Regions from separate parts of the Microbispora sp. GKU 823 genome, predicted to be linked through region 1. Evidence: riboswitches for the same ligand, from Rfam matches in the RefSeq annotation. Region 1 holds a riboswitch; the other holds the start of a gene.
What was found. A riboswitch is a leader RNA that binds a small molecule or an ion and turns the genes downstream of it on or off. The one in region 1 is predicted to bind S-adenosylmethionine.
Positions count from the first base shown of each region.

Region 1 (7,652 bases):
CATTTGCCATGGCACCGCATGACTTCTTCACCGACAGAAGTGCATGTCAGGTGCTCGGCCCCGGCGCGGCGGCTCAGCCTCCGGCGACGGCGGGGATGACCGAAATCTGCACCCCGTCCGGCGTGGCGGTGTCCAGACCGTCGGCGAATCGGACATCCTCTTCCCCGACGTAGACGTTGACAAAACGCCGGATCTTACCCGTCTCATCCAGGATGCGCCCGCCGATGCCGGGGTAGTCCGCGTCCAGCTTCTGCAGGACCTCCCGGAGCGTTCCCCCCTCCCCGCTCACCTCCGCGGCTCCGTTGGTGTACGTCCGGAGAATCGTCGGAATCCGCACGGAAACGCTCATTGTTCGCTCGCTTTCTTACTACCGATGGGCCTTTTGAAACGCTTTCAGTTGGCGAATGCCGCACGGAACGCGTCGAGAGAGGGACGGATGACGGCGGCGGGACGGGCGTGCTCGGACACCGCGTCGAGTGTCTTCAGCCCGTCGCCGGTGTTCAGCACCACGGTCTCGGCGTCGGGGTCGAGACGGCCCTCGCGCACCAGCTTGCGGAGCACGCCGACCGTGACGCCGCCCGCGGTCTCGGCGAAGACGCCCTCGGTCCTGGCCAGCAGGCGGATGGCCTCGACCACTTCCTGGTCGTTCACGTCCTCCACCGCGCCGCCCGTCCGCCGCGCGATGTCGAGCACGTACGGCCCGTCCGCGGGGTTGCCGATCGCCAGGGACTTGGCGATGGTGTCGGGCCGCACCGGCTGCACCACGTCCTGCCCGGCCTTGAACGCCCGGGAGACCGGCGAGCAGCCCTCGGCCTGCGCCCCGAAGATCCGGTAGGGCCGCTCCTCGACCAGCCCCAGCTTGATCAGCTCACGGAAACCCTTGTCGATCTTGGTGAGCTGAGAGCCGGAGGCCACCGGGATGACGATCTGGTCGGGCAGCCGCCAGCCGAGCTGCTCGGCGATCTCGTACGCCAGCGTCTTGGAGCCCTCGGCGTAGAAGGGCCGGAGGTTGACGTTGACGAAGCCCCACTTCTCGCCCAGCTCGTCACCGATGAGCTCGGAGCAGAAGCGGTTGACCTCGTCGTAGTTGCCGTCGATGGCGACCAGGCGGCCACCGTACACGGCGGCCATGGTGACCTTGGCCGGCTCCAGGTCGGAGGGGATGAACACGCAGGAGTCCAGCCCGGCCCGGGCGGCGGCCGCGCTCACCGCGCCGGCGAGGTTGCCGGTGGAGGAGCACGACAGGGTGTGGAAGCCGAAGTTGCGCGCGGCCTCAAGCGCGATCGCGACGACCCGGTCCTTGAAGGAGTGGGTCGGGTTGCCGGAGTCGTCCTTGACGTGAAGCGACCGCAGGCCCAGCTCGGCCGCCAGCCTGTCGGCCTTCACGAGCTTGGTCCAGCCGGGCTGGAGGTTGGGCTTGGCCGCCACGCCGGCGGGAACGGGGAGCAGGGAGCGGTACCGCCAGATGTTCGCCGGGCCGGACTCGATGTCCTCCCGGCGAACCTCGCCGAAGTCGTACGCCACCTCAAGGGGGCCGAAACACTCCGTACAGGCGAAAATCGGACCGAGGTCGTAAAGAGCGCCACATTCGCGACACGAAAGGCCGGTGGCGGGGCCGAACTCGACGGTGTTCGCGGCAGTGTTAGCGGCAGTGCTGGTGTGCGCCATGAAGCGAGGCCTTTCCCTCATCTTCGCTCGCGACCACCTTGGCCGCGAGCCGGAATTGGCACCTGTCCCGGCCGGGCCTCGTGGGCACGAGTTCGACACCGGGGAGGTTGCCGGGGCTTCGCAGGGCCGGTCCCTCCACCCCTCTGGATGAGCATGTTCAGTTGTAGGACCTTCCGAGAAAGGTCTCTAGCACTGTACCCCGGCGTCCCCGGTGTCCGTTCCGACGTCTCACATGGCGAGACGTTTCGTATCAGCCGTACGCCTCGCCGAGTGCGCTCTGCACGTACTTGCGCGCCTGGTGGATACGGGACTTGACCGTTCCGAGGGGGATCTTGAGCTGGTCGGCGACCTCCGCGTAGTCGAGCTGGCAGATGTCGCGCAGCACGAGCGCCTGGGCGAGGTCGGGCCGCTCGGCCTCCAGCGCCTCCATCGCGTCGAGCAGGTCGAGCCGCGACCCGGCGATGACGCTCACCCGCCGGGGATCGGGCCGCTGCTCGGGCAGTTCCTCCGCCTGCTCCGACGAGCGCCGCTTGAGCGAGCGGTAGGTGGTCCTGGCGCAGTTCACGGTCACGATGTGCAGCCAGGTGCTGAACTTGGCCCGCCCCTCGAACCTCGCGATGTTGCGCGCCACGGCGAGCAGCGTGTCCTGCGCGGCCTCCTCGGCGTCCTGCCGATACGGTAGAAGGCGCTCGCAGTGCCGCAACACGTCGGGCTCGATGCGCCGCAGCAGTTCACCGAGCGCGCGGTGGTCCCCCTGGGCAGCCGATCGGGCCAGGTCCTCGGTCGTGTCGTCCAGTGCCATGCCGTATTCAGCCCTCCCGCGATCGGTTGACATCCTATTGACGGAGGTCGGCTTTTATTAATCTTCCGGCATGCGCGCCCGCTCTGATCGAGGGAACCCCAAGATGAGCAGCACCGTTCTGATCGCGTCCAACCGGGGTCCGGTGTCCTTCACGCTGTCGGACGACGGCGGCCTGACCATGCGCAGGGGCGGCGGCGGACTCGTCTCCGGCCTGTCCGAGGTGGTCAAGGACACCGACGTCCTGTGGGTCTGCGCGGCGCTGTCGGACGGTGACCGGGGCGCGGTGCGTCACGCGCCCGGCGGGCGGCTCGACCGGGCGTTCGAGACGGGGCCGATCCGCATGCTGGACATCCCGCCCGCGGTCTTCCACCGGGCCTACAACGCCGTGGCCAACTCGACTCTCTGGTTCGTCAACCACCTGCTTTACAACACGCCCTTCTCCCCCGAGTTCGGCACGCGGTTCCGCCGCGAGTGGGAGTCGTACCGCACGTACAACGGGGCCTTCGCGCTGGCCCTGGCCGAGGAGGCGGCCCACCGGGCGCGCGTCATGGTGCAGGACTACCACCTGACGCTGACCCCGGCGATGCTCCGGGTCGAGCGGCCCGACCTGCGCATCGCCCACTTCTCGCACACGCCCTGGGCGCCGCCCGAATACTTCGCGCTGCTGCCCGAGGACGTCGTGGCCGAGGTGCTGACCGGCATCCTCGGCGCCGACCACGCCGGGTTCCTCACCGCGCGCTGGGCCCGCGCCTTCATGGACTGCTGCGAGACGCTGCTCGGGGCCCGGGCGGACCACGCCGCCCGCACGGTGACGTACGAAGGGCGGACCACCAGGATCGGCGTCCACCCGCTGGGGGTGAACGGCGAGGCGCTGCTCGCCCGGGCGGGCGAGCCGGACGTCGAGTCGCACATGACCGTGATCAGGGACCTCGTGGGCGATCGCAAGCTGATCGTGCGCATCGACCGCACCGAGCTTTCCAAGAACATCGTGCGCGGCCTGCGGGCCTACCAGGAGTTCCTGGCCGCCCATCCCGAGTGGCACGGCCGGGTCGTCCACCTCGCGTTCGCCTATCCCTCGCGGCACGACCTGCCGGAATACCGCGAGTACACGGCGGCCGTGCAGCGCTGCGCCAAGGAGATCGAGGACGAGTACGCGACCGAGGACTGGGACCCGCTGATCCTCAACGTGAACGACGACTACCCGCGCTCGCTGGCCGCCTACCGGCTGGCCGACGTGCTGCTCGTCAACCCGATCAGGGACGGCATGAACCTGGTGGCCAAGGAGGGCCCGATCCTGTCGCCCCGGTGCGCGCTGGTGCTGTCCCGCGAGGCCGGCGCGGCGGCCGAGCTGGGGGCCGACTCCCTGCTCGTCAACCCCTACGACGTGTCCGGCACGGCGGCGGCGCTGCACGAGGCGCTGACGCTGCCGGAGCAGGAGCGGCTCACGCGCGGCCTGCGGCTGCGGGAGGCCGCCACCGCCCTGCCGCCCCAGCGCTGGTTCGAGGACCAGCTCGCCGCGCTGATCTAGACGGGGCGGCTGACCGGCTCTCGTGCCCGGATGATCTGCTGCGCTACCCTTGCCTGGTTTTGGACCGCAACATAAAGGTCACCAGGGACAGCCCCACCTGGTTGATCTATCTCCAGCTCGCCACCTTCGCCACCTACCTGTACGGCATGTCGGCCGCCCTGCCCCTCCTGCGCGCCGAACTCGGCGTGTCCCAGGCCGTCGGCGGGCTGCACGGCACCGGGATGGCGCTCGGCGGCATCGCCGGCGGGCTGGCCCTGCCCACGCTGACCAGGCGGTTCGGGCGCCGCGTCGTCACCTGGGCCGGTTTGGCCGGGATGAACGCCGGGGTGCTCCTCGTCCTGGTCGGGCACGCGCTCCCGTTCACGCTGGCCGGTTTCACGCTCGCCGGCGCCTGCGGTTCGACGGCGCTGTACGTGATGATGGCGGTGCTCAGCGACCACCACGGCCCGGCGGGGGCGGCCGTCATCAGCGAGGCCAACGCGGTCGCCGTCATCGCCGGAATCGCCGCCACCTACGCCTTCAGCGTGGTGGCCGAGTCGCCGGCCAGCTGGCGGCCCGCGCTGTTGGTGCCCGTGGCCTCCACCCTCCTGCTGGCCCTGGTCATGGGCCGGGTCTGGGTGCCGCCGGCGCCCGTTCCGCCGCGGTCGCCGTCGCCGTCCGCGGCCTCCGGCAGAATCCCGTACGGCTGGCGCTTCCACGTCGCCGGAGCGGTCCTGCTGTGCTGCGTGGCCCTCGAGTTCGCCTTCAACCTGTGGGCCGCCGAGTTGCTCTCCCAGCGGACCGGACTGTCCGCTGGCGTGGCGGCGACCGGGCTGAGCGCGATGCTGGCCGGCATGGCCGCGGGCCGGTTCGGCGGCGCCCGGCTGGCCCTGCGCTTCGCGCCGGGGTCGGTGCTGCTGGGCTCGCTCGGGGTGACCCTGGCGGGCTGGGCGCTGTTCTGGGCGGGAACCTCGGCGCCGGTCTGCTACGCCGGGCTCGCGCTCAGCGGGCTCGGCATCTCGGTCCAGTTCCCCATGGGCCTCACGCGCATGATCGAGGTGTCGGGAGGCCGGCCGGACCAGGCGTCGGGCACGGCCTCGATCTGGGCGGGCATGGGCTCGGGCAGCGGGCCGTTCGTGCTCGGCGCGCTGGGCGACGGTTTCGGGACGCACACGGCGTTCCTGCTCGCGCCCGCCCTGATCGCGATGGCCGCGGGCGGAGTGGCCGCGTCCAGGACGCGTTCCTGAACGTCCGGGCCACTCTGAAGGCCGATCAGTTCCAGGTCGCGTTCTTGAGGATCGCGCTCAGCTGCGGGTTGTCCCACTGGTCGAGGACCAGGATCTTCGACGTGGGCAGATACCACTCGCGCTGGTTGTAGTGCAGCTTCACCCGCCACTTCTTGTCGACGCAGGTCGCCGCCCACTTGTGGTAGTCCGCCTTGTGGCCGGGGCCGACCTGCCGCAGCCCCTTCTCCGCGATCTTCCACTCGCCCTTGTACAGCTTGTAGCTCTTGGGACAGATGCTGACGTCGGTCGCGGGATCGAAGCCGTACTTCGGCTTGTACGCCTGGAACGTGCGGAGCCCGATCTTGAGCGCCTTGGGACCCAGCACCCAGAAGCTGTGGCACCCCCAGTCGCGGAAACCGAAGTCCTCGGTGCCGTAGGTGGGGCACGAGCCGGTGATGACGCGCACCCAGTCCTTGTCGTCCTTGGCCACCTTCCACGACGTGGGGATCGTGAGGGTCAGACCGTTCCGCAGGTGGACCTGCTTGGTGCCGCCGCTTTCGCTCGCGAACGCCGCCGCCGGAGCCGTCAGGGTGGCCGCCAGCACGGCCAGGCCGGCCGCCGCGGCCGAGATCGTCTTTCTGAACATGTCCGGCACACTAGGCGCGGTCGCTTGCGGACGACTTGCGGCCCGATAGACAAAAGGTCACCAAATGCGGCGTCAGCTCCAGGTGGCGTTCTTGAGTATCGTGCTCAGGCCCGGGGTCCCCCACTGGTCGATCACCAGGATCTTCGACGTCGGCAGGTACCACTCGCGCTGGTTGTAGTGCGCCTTCACCTTGTAGGAGCTCATGGTCACGCAGGTCCCCGCCCAGTCGCGGTAGTACGCCTTGTGTCCCGGCCCGACCTGCCGCAGCCCCTTCGCGGCGAGCTTGCTCTGGCCCATGTAGAGGTTCTTCTTGACGGGGCAGGGCCCGACGTCGGTGGCCGGGTAGAACGGGCCGTCCGGCGTGTACTTCTGGAACAGCTCGTGGCCGATCTTGATGGCTCCGGGCCCCATGACCCAGAAGCTGTGGCACCCCGAGTCGCGGAAGCCGTACGTGTCCGTGCCCTTGGTGGGGCACGAGCCGGTGATGACCCGCACCCAGTCCTTGCGGCTGTCGTCGACCTTCCAGGACGACGGGATCGTGAGGGTCAGGCCCTTGCGCAGGTGCAGCGGCTTGGTGGCCGCGCTGTCGTTCGCGAACGCCGCCGCCGGAGCCGCCAGGGACGCCGCCAGCACGGCCAGGCCGGCCGCCGCGGCCGAGATCGTCTTCCTCATGCCCCGGACCTTACGCCCGGCCGCTTGCAGACGGCTTGCCGAGACCTGCCACGAGGTCGCCGAGGAAGGCCACGACGCCGTCGGGCCCGTCCACCACCACGTCGGCGCGCTCCGCCAGGGCGGTCACCTCCGTGGACCCGCTGCACACCCGTACGCCGGGGATCCCGGCCGACTCGACCGCGGCGAAGGCGGCGAGGTCCCCCAGGTCGTCGCCGACGAACATGACCGAGCGGGCGTCCCGCTCGGCGAGGAAGGCCGACAGGGCCCGTCCCTTGTCCATTCCGGCAGGCCGCAGCTCCAGCACCATGCGGCCCGGCTCGACCGCCAGCCCGGCCTCCTCGGCCAGCGCCGCGACCGGCCCGCGCAGCGCCTCCAGCGCCCCCGCGGGGTCGGCGCACCGCCGGGTGTGCACGGCGACGGCCCTGTCCTTGTCCTCGATCCACGCGCCGTCGAGGCCCCCCACGAGCTCGGGCAGCCGGGCGCGGACCAGGTCGAGCCCCGGCGGCGGGGGCGGAGCCGTCACCCGGCCGTCCTCCCAGCGTTCCAGCCCGTAGTGGCCGAGGATCACCAGGCCGGGCACGTCGGCGAGGGACGGCCCGCCGGGGACCTCGCCGAGGGTGAGCGCCGTACGCGGCGGGCGGCCGGTGACGATCACGACTGCGCGCACTAGCCGGGCGAGCGCGGCCAGCACGCCGGGCACGCCGGGATGCACCCGGGCGGCGGCGGGGTCGGGCACGATCGGGGGAGAGCGTGCCGTCGTAGTCGAGCCCGATCACGGCGCCGCCCGGATCGGCGACGATCGCGTCGAGTCCTGCGTGCGCGGGCAGGGTCATGGCCTCACTCCGAAGGGGGTCACGTGCGTACGCCTCGACGGCCTCATGCCCCGGGAGCGGGGCTCATGCGTGGAAGGGGAGAAACCAATGGGAATCAGGAGTTCAGTCCGAAGCGGCGGGCCGAGCGGTCGCGCCGCCGGCCGGCTCTCATCCGGCGCAGCCGCTTGACGAGCATGGGGTCGTGCTCGAGCGCCTCGGGCCGGTCGATCAGCTCCCCGAGTAACTGGTAATACCGGGTCGCCGAGATGCCGAAGGCCTCCCTGATCGCCTGTTCCTTGGCGCCCGCGTAACGCCACCA
Region 1 covers NZ_MWJN01000086.1:17,982-25,633, reverse strand. Annotated here, with positions in the region: gene B1L11_RS33145 (MoaD/ThiS family protein) at 74-349, opposite strand; gene thrC (threonine synthase) at 394-1,668, opposite strand; SAM riboswitch class I at 1,683-1,822, opposite strand; gene B1L11_RS33135 (RNA polymerase sigma factor) at 1,919-2,470, opposite strand; gene B1L11_RS33130 (trehalose-6-phosphate synthase) at 2,574-3,998, shown strand; gene B1L11_RS33125 (sugar MFS transporter) at 4,058-5,224, shown strand; gene B1L11_RS33120 (hypothetical protein) at 5,250-5,849, opposite strand; gene B1L11_RS33115 (hypothetical protein) at 5,922-6,521, opposite strand; gene otsB (trehalose-phosphatase) at 6,532-7,257, opposite strand; gene B1L11_RS33105 (DUF3263 domain-containing protein) at 7,449-7,652, opposite strand, start outside.

Region 2 (7,652 bases), on a different contig from region 1:
CGAAAGCAACTTGGGCTCGGCCAAAAGGACGTCGCGGCTGTCATGGGTCTGAGTGTTGCCCGGGTCTCACAGATCGAGCATGGAGAGGTCACATCCCTCGAGGTCATCGCTCGCTATGTGGAGGCGCTCGGGGCCCGCTTGGATCTGGTCGTCGACTTCGGTGATCGGACGCTGCGCTTGCCTGTCAGCGAGAAGTCGACGGATGCCGCTTGATTGGGGGCCTCTCAGGCGAGACCCCCAACCTGACCTTCCGTCGTCAGGCGGCGGCGATCTCGCGTAGCGCTTCGATGAGGCGGTCGACGTGCTCGGTGGTCGTGCCGATGCCGACCGAGGCGCGTACGGCGCTGAACGTGCCGTCCGCGCAGCCGCCGTCCTCACCGCCGCCGAGGAGGTGGCGGACGAACGGGTGGGCGCAGAACTTGCCGTCCCTGACGCCGATGCCCCAGTCGGCCGACAGCGCCTCGGCGACCTCGCGGGCCGTACGGCCGGCGACGGTGAACGACACGATGCCGACACGCGGGTGGTCCTGACCCCACAGCGACAACTCGCGTACGCCGGGGATCGTGGCGAGCCCGGCGCGCAGACGGGCGAGCAGCCGCTCCTCCTCCCGCACCAGCGCGGTCCAGCCGGTCGCGGTCAGCGCGTCGCAGGCGGCGGCGAGCGCGATGGCGCCGAGCACGTTGGGGGTGCCCGCCTCGTGCCGCGTCTCGGGGTCGTCGCTCCACTCGGTGGTCTCGCCCACCGCCTGTACGGCTCCGCCGCCCCGCAGGTACGGATCGGCGTCGGCGAGCCAGTCGGGGCGGCCCACGAGCACCCCGGCGCCGAACGGGGCGTAGAGCTTGTGCCCGGAGAAGGCCACGTAGTCGAGGTCGAGCGCGGAGAGGTTGAGCCCGCGGTGGGGGACGAACTGGGCGGCGTCCACGGCGATCCGCGCGCCGTGCCGGTGGGCGATGTGGGCCAGCCCGGCGATCGGCCACAGCTCGCCCGTCACGTTGGAGGCGGCGGTCACGACGAGCAGGGCCGGGCCCTCGATCGCGGCCAGCGCCTCGTCGGCCGCCCGGATCGCCTCGCCGGGGAAGGCGGGCGGCGCGAGCCGTACGGCGTTCGGCCAGGGCAGCAGCGAGGCGTGGTGCTCGGTCTCGAACACGACGACGGTGGTGCCCTCGGGGAGGCTGCGGGCCAGCAGGTTCATGGCGTCGGTCGTGTTGCGCACGAAGACCAGCGCGTCGCCGGGGCGGGCGCCGACGAAGGCCCGCACGGTGTGCCTGGCCTGCTCATACCTGGCCGTCGTGAGCTGCGAGGCGTAGCCCGCGCCCCGGTGCACGCTGGAGTAGGCCGGCAGCGCCGCCGCGACGGCGGCGTTCACCGGCTCGAGACAGGGCGCGCTCGCCGCGTAGTCGAGGTTCGCGTACGGCACGAGCCTGCCGCCCCTGACGGGCACCTCAAGGTCGGAGCCCACGACAGCCGGCAGACGCACGGGCTCGGAGATGCGGTTGACGGCCTGCTGGACGAAGGTGAGTGCGGACAACGCCAAACCTCCTCGGGGTCGGGGACCCCGGCCATGGCGTTGGAACGGCGGAGCCCGCGCTTGCCCGGCACACCTCGTGCCGGACCCGGTCCTCACCCGGGGCACCCCGCCGCGAGCGCGAGGGTTGCCGGCCAGCAAGCCGGGGCTTGACGCTGGCACTCATGACCTGGACGGCACTATAACCCGATACGGCCCCCCGGCCGCAAGTGCCGTGGATGCGAGCGACTTCAGCCGTTGTCGACCGTGACACCCAGGATGTGGGCGAACATCGGCGCGAGTTCCATCAACTGGACGCCGCTGATGGTCGCGCCGCGCAGCGCGTCGTAGCCGTCGGAGATGCCCAGGGACACGGCGCCGCGCAGGTCGACCCGGGACATGCGCGCCTTGTCGAAGCGCACCCGTTCGAGCGTGGAGCCGGGGAAGGCGACGCCGGTCAGCGTGGCGCCGGCGAAGTCCACGTCGCGCAGCGTGCACTCGACGAACGAGACCTCCCGCAGGTCGGCGCGCGGAGGTTGACCGAGTCGAGCTTGCAGCGGTGGAAGGTCACATGGTTCATCTCGGCGCCGGGCAGCGCCGTGCCGGCCGGGGCGCTCATGATGATCTCGGCGTCCGCCCAGGTGGACTCGGTGAGGTCGCCGCCCACCCAGCGCACGCCGTTCAGCCACACGTCGGAGAACCGGGCGCGCCGATACCGGCCGCCGACGAACGTCACCGAGGTGAACGCGGACTCCATGAACCGGGCGTTGGACGCGTCGGCGTCCTCGAACTCCTGCCCGTCGAACAGGACCGTGTCGTAGTCGCCGCCCTGAGCGAGCCGGCCGTCGAACGGTTCGAGGTGATCGGCGTAGGGCAACTCGCCGAGCTCGCGAGGTTCTCTGCGGTGCTGTTCGCGGCGCTTCGGCATCGCCCCAACCTACGCCATGACGGACCCGTGCGCCCGTACTCCCAGGCGAGGTCTTTCATCCGTATTGTTGTCCATTGTGAAGTTTGATCCCTGGAATGCCGAGTTCATCGCGTACCCCTACGACGCCTATCGTGACCTGCGCGACAACGAGCCGGTCAGCTTCTTCGAGCCGACGGGGCAGTGGCTGATCGCCCGCCACGCGGATGTGAACGCGCTGCTGCGCGACCGGCGCCTCGGCCGGTCCTACCTGCACGTGGCGACGCACGAGGCGTTCGGCCGCGAGCCCGAGCCGGAGTTCCAGGAACCGTTCTGGCGGGTGATCCGGGCCGGGATGCTCGACGTCGAGCCGCCGGTCCACACGCGGCTGCGCCGCCTGGTGTCCAAGGCGTTCACGCCCCGCATGGTCGAGTCGCTGCGTCCCCGCGTACGGAAGATCGCGACCGAGCTGACCGAGGGACTGGTCGAGCGCGGCGGCGGCGACCTGCTGGCCGAGGTGGCCGAGCCGCTGCCGGTCACCGTGATCGCCGAGATGCTGGGCGTGCCCGAGGCCGACCGCCACCTGCTGCGCCCCTGGTCGGCCGACATCTGCGGAATGTATGAGCTGAACCCCTCCCTGGAGGTGCAACACACCGCCGTACGCGCGGCGACGGAGTTCGCCGGCTATCTGCGCGAGCTGGCCAGGGCGCGCAGGGAGCGGCCGGGCGACGACATGATCTCGGCGCTGGCCCAGGTGGTGGACGACGGGGACCGGCTGACCGAGGACGAGCTGATCGGCACCTGCGTGCTGCTGCTCAACGCCGGGCACGAGGCCACGGTCAACGCCACCGGCAGCGGGTGGTGGGCGCTGTTCCGCAACCCGGGTGAGCTGGAGCGGCTGCGCGCCGACCCCGGCCTGATGCCGACGGCGGTCGAGGAACTGCTGCGCTACGACACCCCGGCGCAGATGTTCGAGCGGTGGGTGCTGGAGGACATCGAGGTCGGCGGGGTGACGATCCCCCGGGGTGTGGAGATCGCGCTGCTGTTCGGCTCCGCCAACCGGGATCCCGAGGTCTTCGCCGACCCGGACCGTCTCGACCTCGGCCGGGCGGACAACCCGCACATCTCGTTCGGCGCCGGCATCCACTTCTGCCTCGGCGCGCCGCTCGCCCGGGTCGAGATGGCGGAGTCGTTCGGCGCCCTGCTGCGGCTGGCGCCCAAGCTCGAGCTCGCCGAGGAGCCCACCTGGAAGCCCAGCTACATCATGCGCGGCCTGGAGTCGCTCAAGGTCACCGTCTGACCACCTGGCTGAGCCAGCCGAAGCCGCCGAGACCGGCCGGGTCGATCAGCTCGGCCTCCTGGGAGGCCCGGCCGAGCGCGCGCACGTACCCGGCGGGATCGGCCGACGCCAGCGCGAGCGGCGGCCGGGCGCCGGTGAGCCCCAGGTCGCGCAGCGCCTCCCGCTGCGTGGTGAGCGTGGTCGCCCGCGCCCCGCCCGCTCGCCGGCCGCCGCGCAGGCGTCCAGCGCCACGTGTGCGGTGATGTCGCACGACCGTCCGGTATGGGCGGCACCACCGAGCCCTCGCGATATCCGGCGACCGTGCCGAGCGGGGGCCGCCGCCCGGCCGGATGGGCGTAGTCCACGGCGACCGCCGTGCCCCGCGCAAGCCGGGTGATCAGCGATGCCCACGCCTCGTCGCGGGGGTGGCCGATCTCGGCGCGTTCCCCCGGTGCGCGCAGCGGCCACCAGCGCTCCAGCCAGGCCAGGTCCTCGGGGCCGGGAGCGGGCCCGAGCCGTTCTTCGCCGGTCGAGGTGTCCACGAGCACCAGGCGAGGGCCGTCCGGCGTCATCTCGGCGATGTCGAGCGGCACGTTGTCCAGCCACTCGTTGGCGATCACCAGGCCGGTGACCCCGTACGGCGCCTCCGCCTCCCATGCGACGCGGGGGTCGAGATCGCCGGGCCTGGGGGACAGGTCGACGGCGGTGACCCGCAGCCGCTCCGCGAGGTCCGGCGGCGCGGCGGCCCGCACCCGGGCGGCCAGCAGGCCGTTGCCGCTGCCCATGTCCACGAGATCGACCGGATCGGGCCGGCCGAGGGCGGCGTCGACCCGCAGGAGCAGGCGCAGCACGGCCTCGGCGAAGACCGGAGAGACATGCACCGACGTGCGGAAATGCCGGTCGGGGCGCTCCCGCAGGTAGAAGCCCTCCGCGCCGTAGAGCGCCCGCCGCATGGCCTCCCGCCAGGTGACCTCCACGGCGCTTTAGGTTACCGACACGCCGAGGGCGTAACGAAAAGTAGTCACTTTCGTACTTATGGCTCAACATAGGCCCGTGAGAAACGGGACAAAATCCGACCGTTGGGCCACGCCCGGGCCGGCGGGAGCGCCGCCGCTACGCTGAACCGAGGGGAGGCGTCATGGACACAAGTGACCGCCCGGCGCGGCTCGCCGTGGGAGTGCTCGGCGCGGGACGGGTCGGTTCCGTGCTCGGAGCCGCGCTCATGCTCGCGGGTCATCGGGTGGTGGCGGCCAGCGGCGTGTCCGACGCGTCGGCGCGGCGGGCCGCCGACCGCCTCGGCCTGAAGCTCAGCAGGCCCGACGAGGTGATCGCGCGGTCCGAGCTCGTGCTGCTGACCGTGCCGGACGACGTGCTGCCCGGCCTCGTCTCCGGCCTCGCCGCCACCGGGGCCGACCTCCGCGGCAAGCTGCTCGTGCACGCCAGCGGCGCGTACGGCCTGGGCGTGCTCGACCCCGCGGCCGAGGCCGGGGCGCTGCCGCTCGCGCTGCACCCCGTGATGACGTTCACCGGCAGGAGCGACGACCTGACCCGGCTCAACGGCTGCTCCTTCGGTGTCACCGCGCCCGACCTGCTGCGGCCGGTGGCCGAGGCGCTGGTGATCGAGATGGGCGGCGAGCCCGTGTGGATCGCGACCAGGACCGGCCGCTCTACCACGCCGCCCTGGCCGGCGCCGCGAACCACATGGTGACGCTCGTCGCCGAGTCGCAGGAACTGCTCGCCAAGATCGGCGTGGAGCATCCCGGCCGGATGCTCGGCCCCCTGCTGAGCGCGGCGCTCGACAACGTGCTGCGCCTCGGCATCAGCGGGCTCACCGGGCCCGTGGTCCGCGGCGACGCGGGCACGGTGCGCAAGCACGTCGACGCGCTCATCCTGGCCGCCCCCGAGGCCGCGGACGCGTACGTCGCCCTCGCGAGGCTCACCGCCGACCGGGCGCTCGCGGCGGGCCTGCTCAAGCCCGAGGCGGCCGAACGCCTGCTGGATGCCCTGGGAGGGAACATATGGACCTGACCGTCGCCGCGGACCGCGCCGCCCTCGACAAGGCGAGGGACGCACTCGGCCCCGGAAGGATCGCCCTGGTCCCCACGATGGGGGCGCTCCACGAGGGTCACCGGTCGCTGATGCGGCTGGCGCGCGAGCACGCCGACCACGTGGTGGTGAGCGTGTTCGTCAATCCCCTGCAGTTCGGCCCCAACGAGGACTTCTCCCGCTATCCCCGTACGTTCGACGCCGACCTCCGGGTGTGCGAGGAGGAGGGCGTGGGCGTGGTCTTCGCGCCCTCGGCAGAGGACATGTACCTGCCGGACCGCCAGGTGGAGGTCTCGGCCGGCGGCATGGGCGGGGTGGTCGAGGGCGCCTTCCGGCCCGGCCACTTCGACGGCGTGCTGACCGTGGTGCTCAAGCTGTTCAACCTGGTGCGGCCGGACGTCGCGGTCTTCGGGCAGAAGGACGCCCAGCAACTCGCGCTGATCCGGCGGATGGTGGCCGACCTCGACGTCCCGGTGTCGATCGTCGGCGCCCCGACCGTGCGGGAGCCGGACGGCCTCGCGCTGTCGAGCCGCAACAGGTATCTGTCCGAGGCCGACCGCCGCACCGCGCTCGCGCTGTCGCGGGCGCTGCGGGCGGGCGAGGCGCGGGCCCGGACCGCCGGACCGGCCGGGATCCTCGACGCCGCGCGGGCCGTGCTGGAGGAGGCCGCCCGCTTCGACCCGCCGCTGCTGCTCGACTACCTGATCCTGGCCGACCCCGCGACGTTCGCGCCGGTCGGCGACGACCACCGCGGCGAGGCGATCCTGGCCGTGGCCGCCAAGGTGGGCACCACGCGCCTCATCGACAACGTGGTCCTGACCCTGTAGGGGGCTCAGGCCGCCCCGGCGCGCAGTGTGAACCAGAAGGTGGGGAACGGGTTCGTCCCGGGGGTGACGTCAACCAGCTCCCAGCCGGCGAACCTGGCCCGCAGCTCGTCGGCGGTGACGCCGGAGAACTTGTCGTCGAGCGTTCCTGGGCCGTACCCGAACATCAGCAGCCGTGCACCGGGAGCGGCGCGGCGGGTGAGCCCGGCGGCGTAGGCGTCACGGCGGTGCGGCGGGATGCCGCAGTAGCAGCTCAGGTCGAAGAACAGGTCGTAGGGGCCGGGGGCGTCCAGTTCGTCGAGCCGGGTGGCGTCCCCGTGCAGCAGCCGTACGGCCGCTCCCGCGGCGGCGGCCTTCTCCCGGGCCTGCTCGATCGCGCGGTCGACGAGGTCGACGGCCACGACCTCCCACCCGTGCCGGGCCAGGTATACGGCGTTGGTTCCGGTGCCGCAGCCGAGCTCCAGGGCGCGGCCTGGCGGCAGCGCGTCTCGCCTCTCCCCGTGCCCCTCGACCAGTGCGACCAGCTCGGGCGGCGTCACACCGGTGTCCCAGGGCGGCTTCCCGGCGCGGTAGTACCTCTCCAGTTCCCGGCGTACGGCCTCCTCCTGGTCCCGTTCGGTCTCGTTCGGCTTGTCCATGGCTCCGCTCCATCTCTTTAGAGTCAAACTCTAGTAACGAACTCTAGAGATATACTCGCGCCATGGACACCGTCAAGCGGCCGGACAAACGGGCCGAGCGCTCACGCCGCACCCGGGAGAAGGTCATCCAGGCGGCGCGGGAGCTTTTCGTCGCGCAGGGCTATGGGGCGACGAGCCTGCAGGAGGTCGCCGACCGGGCGGGCGTGGCCGTCCAGACGGTCTACTTCGTCTTCGGCAACAAGCGCACGCTGTTCAAGGACGTCGTCGACACGTCCATCGCCGGCGACACCGAGCCGGTGGCCGTCATGGACCGTGAATGGTTCCGCGCCGCGTGCGCGGAGCCCACGGCGGCCGGCCAGTTGCGCGCGCACGTGCGCGGTACGAGTGAGATCCTCGGCCGGGTCGCCCCGCTCATGCCGATGATCGCGTCCGCCGGGGCCACCGACCCGCAGATCGC
Region 2 covers NZ_MWJN01000097.1:12,114-19,765, reverse strand. Annotated here, with positions in the region: gene B1L11_RS35010 (helix-turn-helix domain-containing protein) at 1-213, shown strand, start outside; gene B1L11_RS35005 (aminotransferase class V-fold PLP-dependent enzyme) at 257-1,528, opposite strand; SAM riboswitch class IV at 1,580-1,695, opposite strand; gene B1L11_RS52715 (pentapeptide repeat-containing protein) at 1,756-1,986, opposite strand; gene B1L11_RS52710 (pentapeptide repeat-containing protein) at 1,962-2,432, opposite strand; gene B1L11_RS34995 (cytochrome P450) at 2,509-3,708, shown strand; gene B1L11_RS34990 (SAM-dependent methyltransferase) at 3,666-4,664, opposite strand; partial or broken gene B1L11_RS34985 (Rossmann-like and DUF2520 domain-containing protein) at 4,826-5,715, shown strand; gene panC (pantoate--beta-alanine ligase) at 5,706-6,560, shown strand; gene B1L11_RS34975 (class I SAM-dependent methyltransferase) at 6,566-7,195, opposite strand; gene B1L11_RS34970 (TetR/AcrR family transcriptional regulator) at 7,258-7,652, shown strand, end outside.
Region 2: linked by a shared signal. The riboswitch ahead of B1L11_RS35005 (aminotransferase class V-fold PLP-dependent enzyme) and the one ahead of thrC (threonine synthase) in region 1 are both predicted to bind S-adenosylmethionine.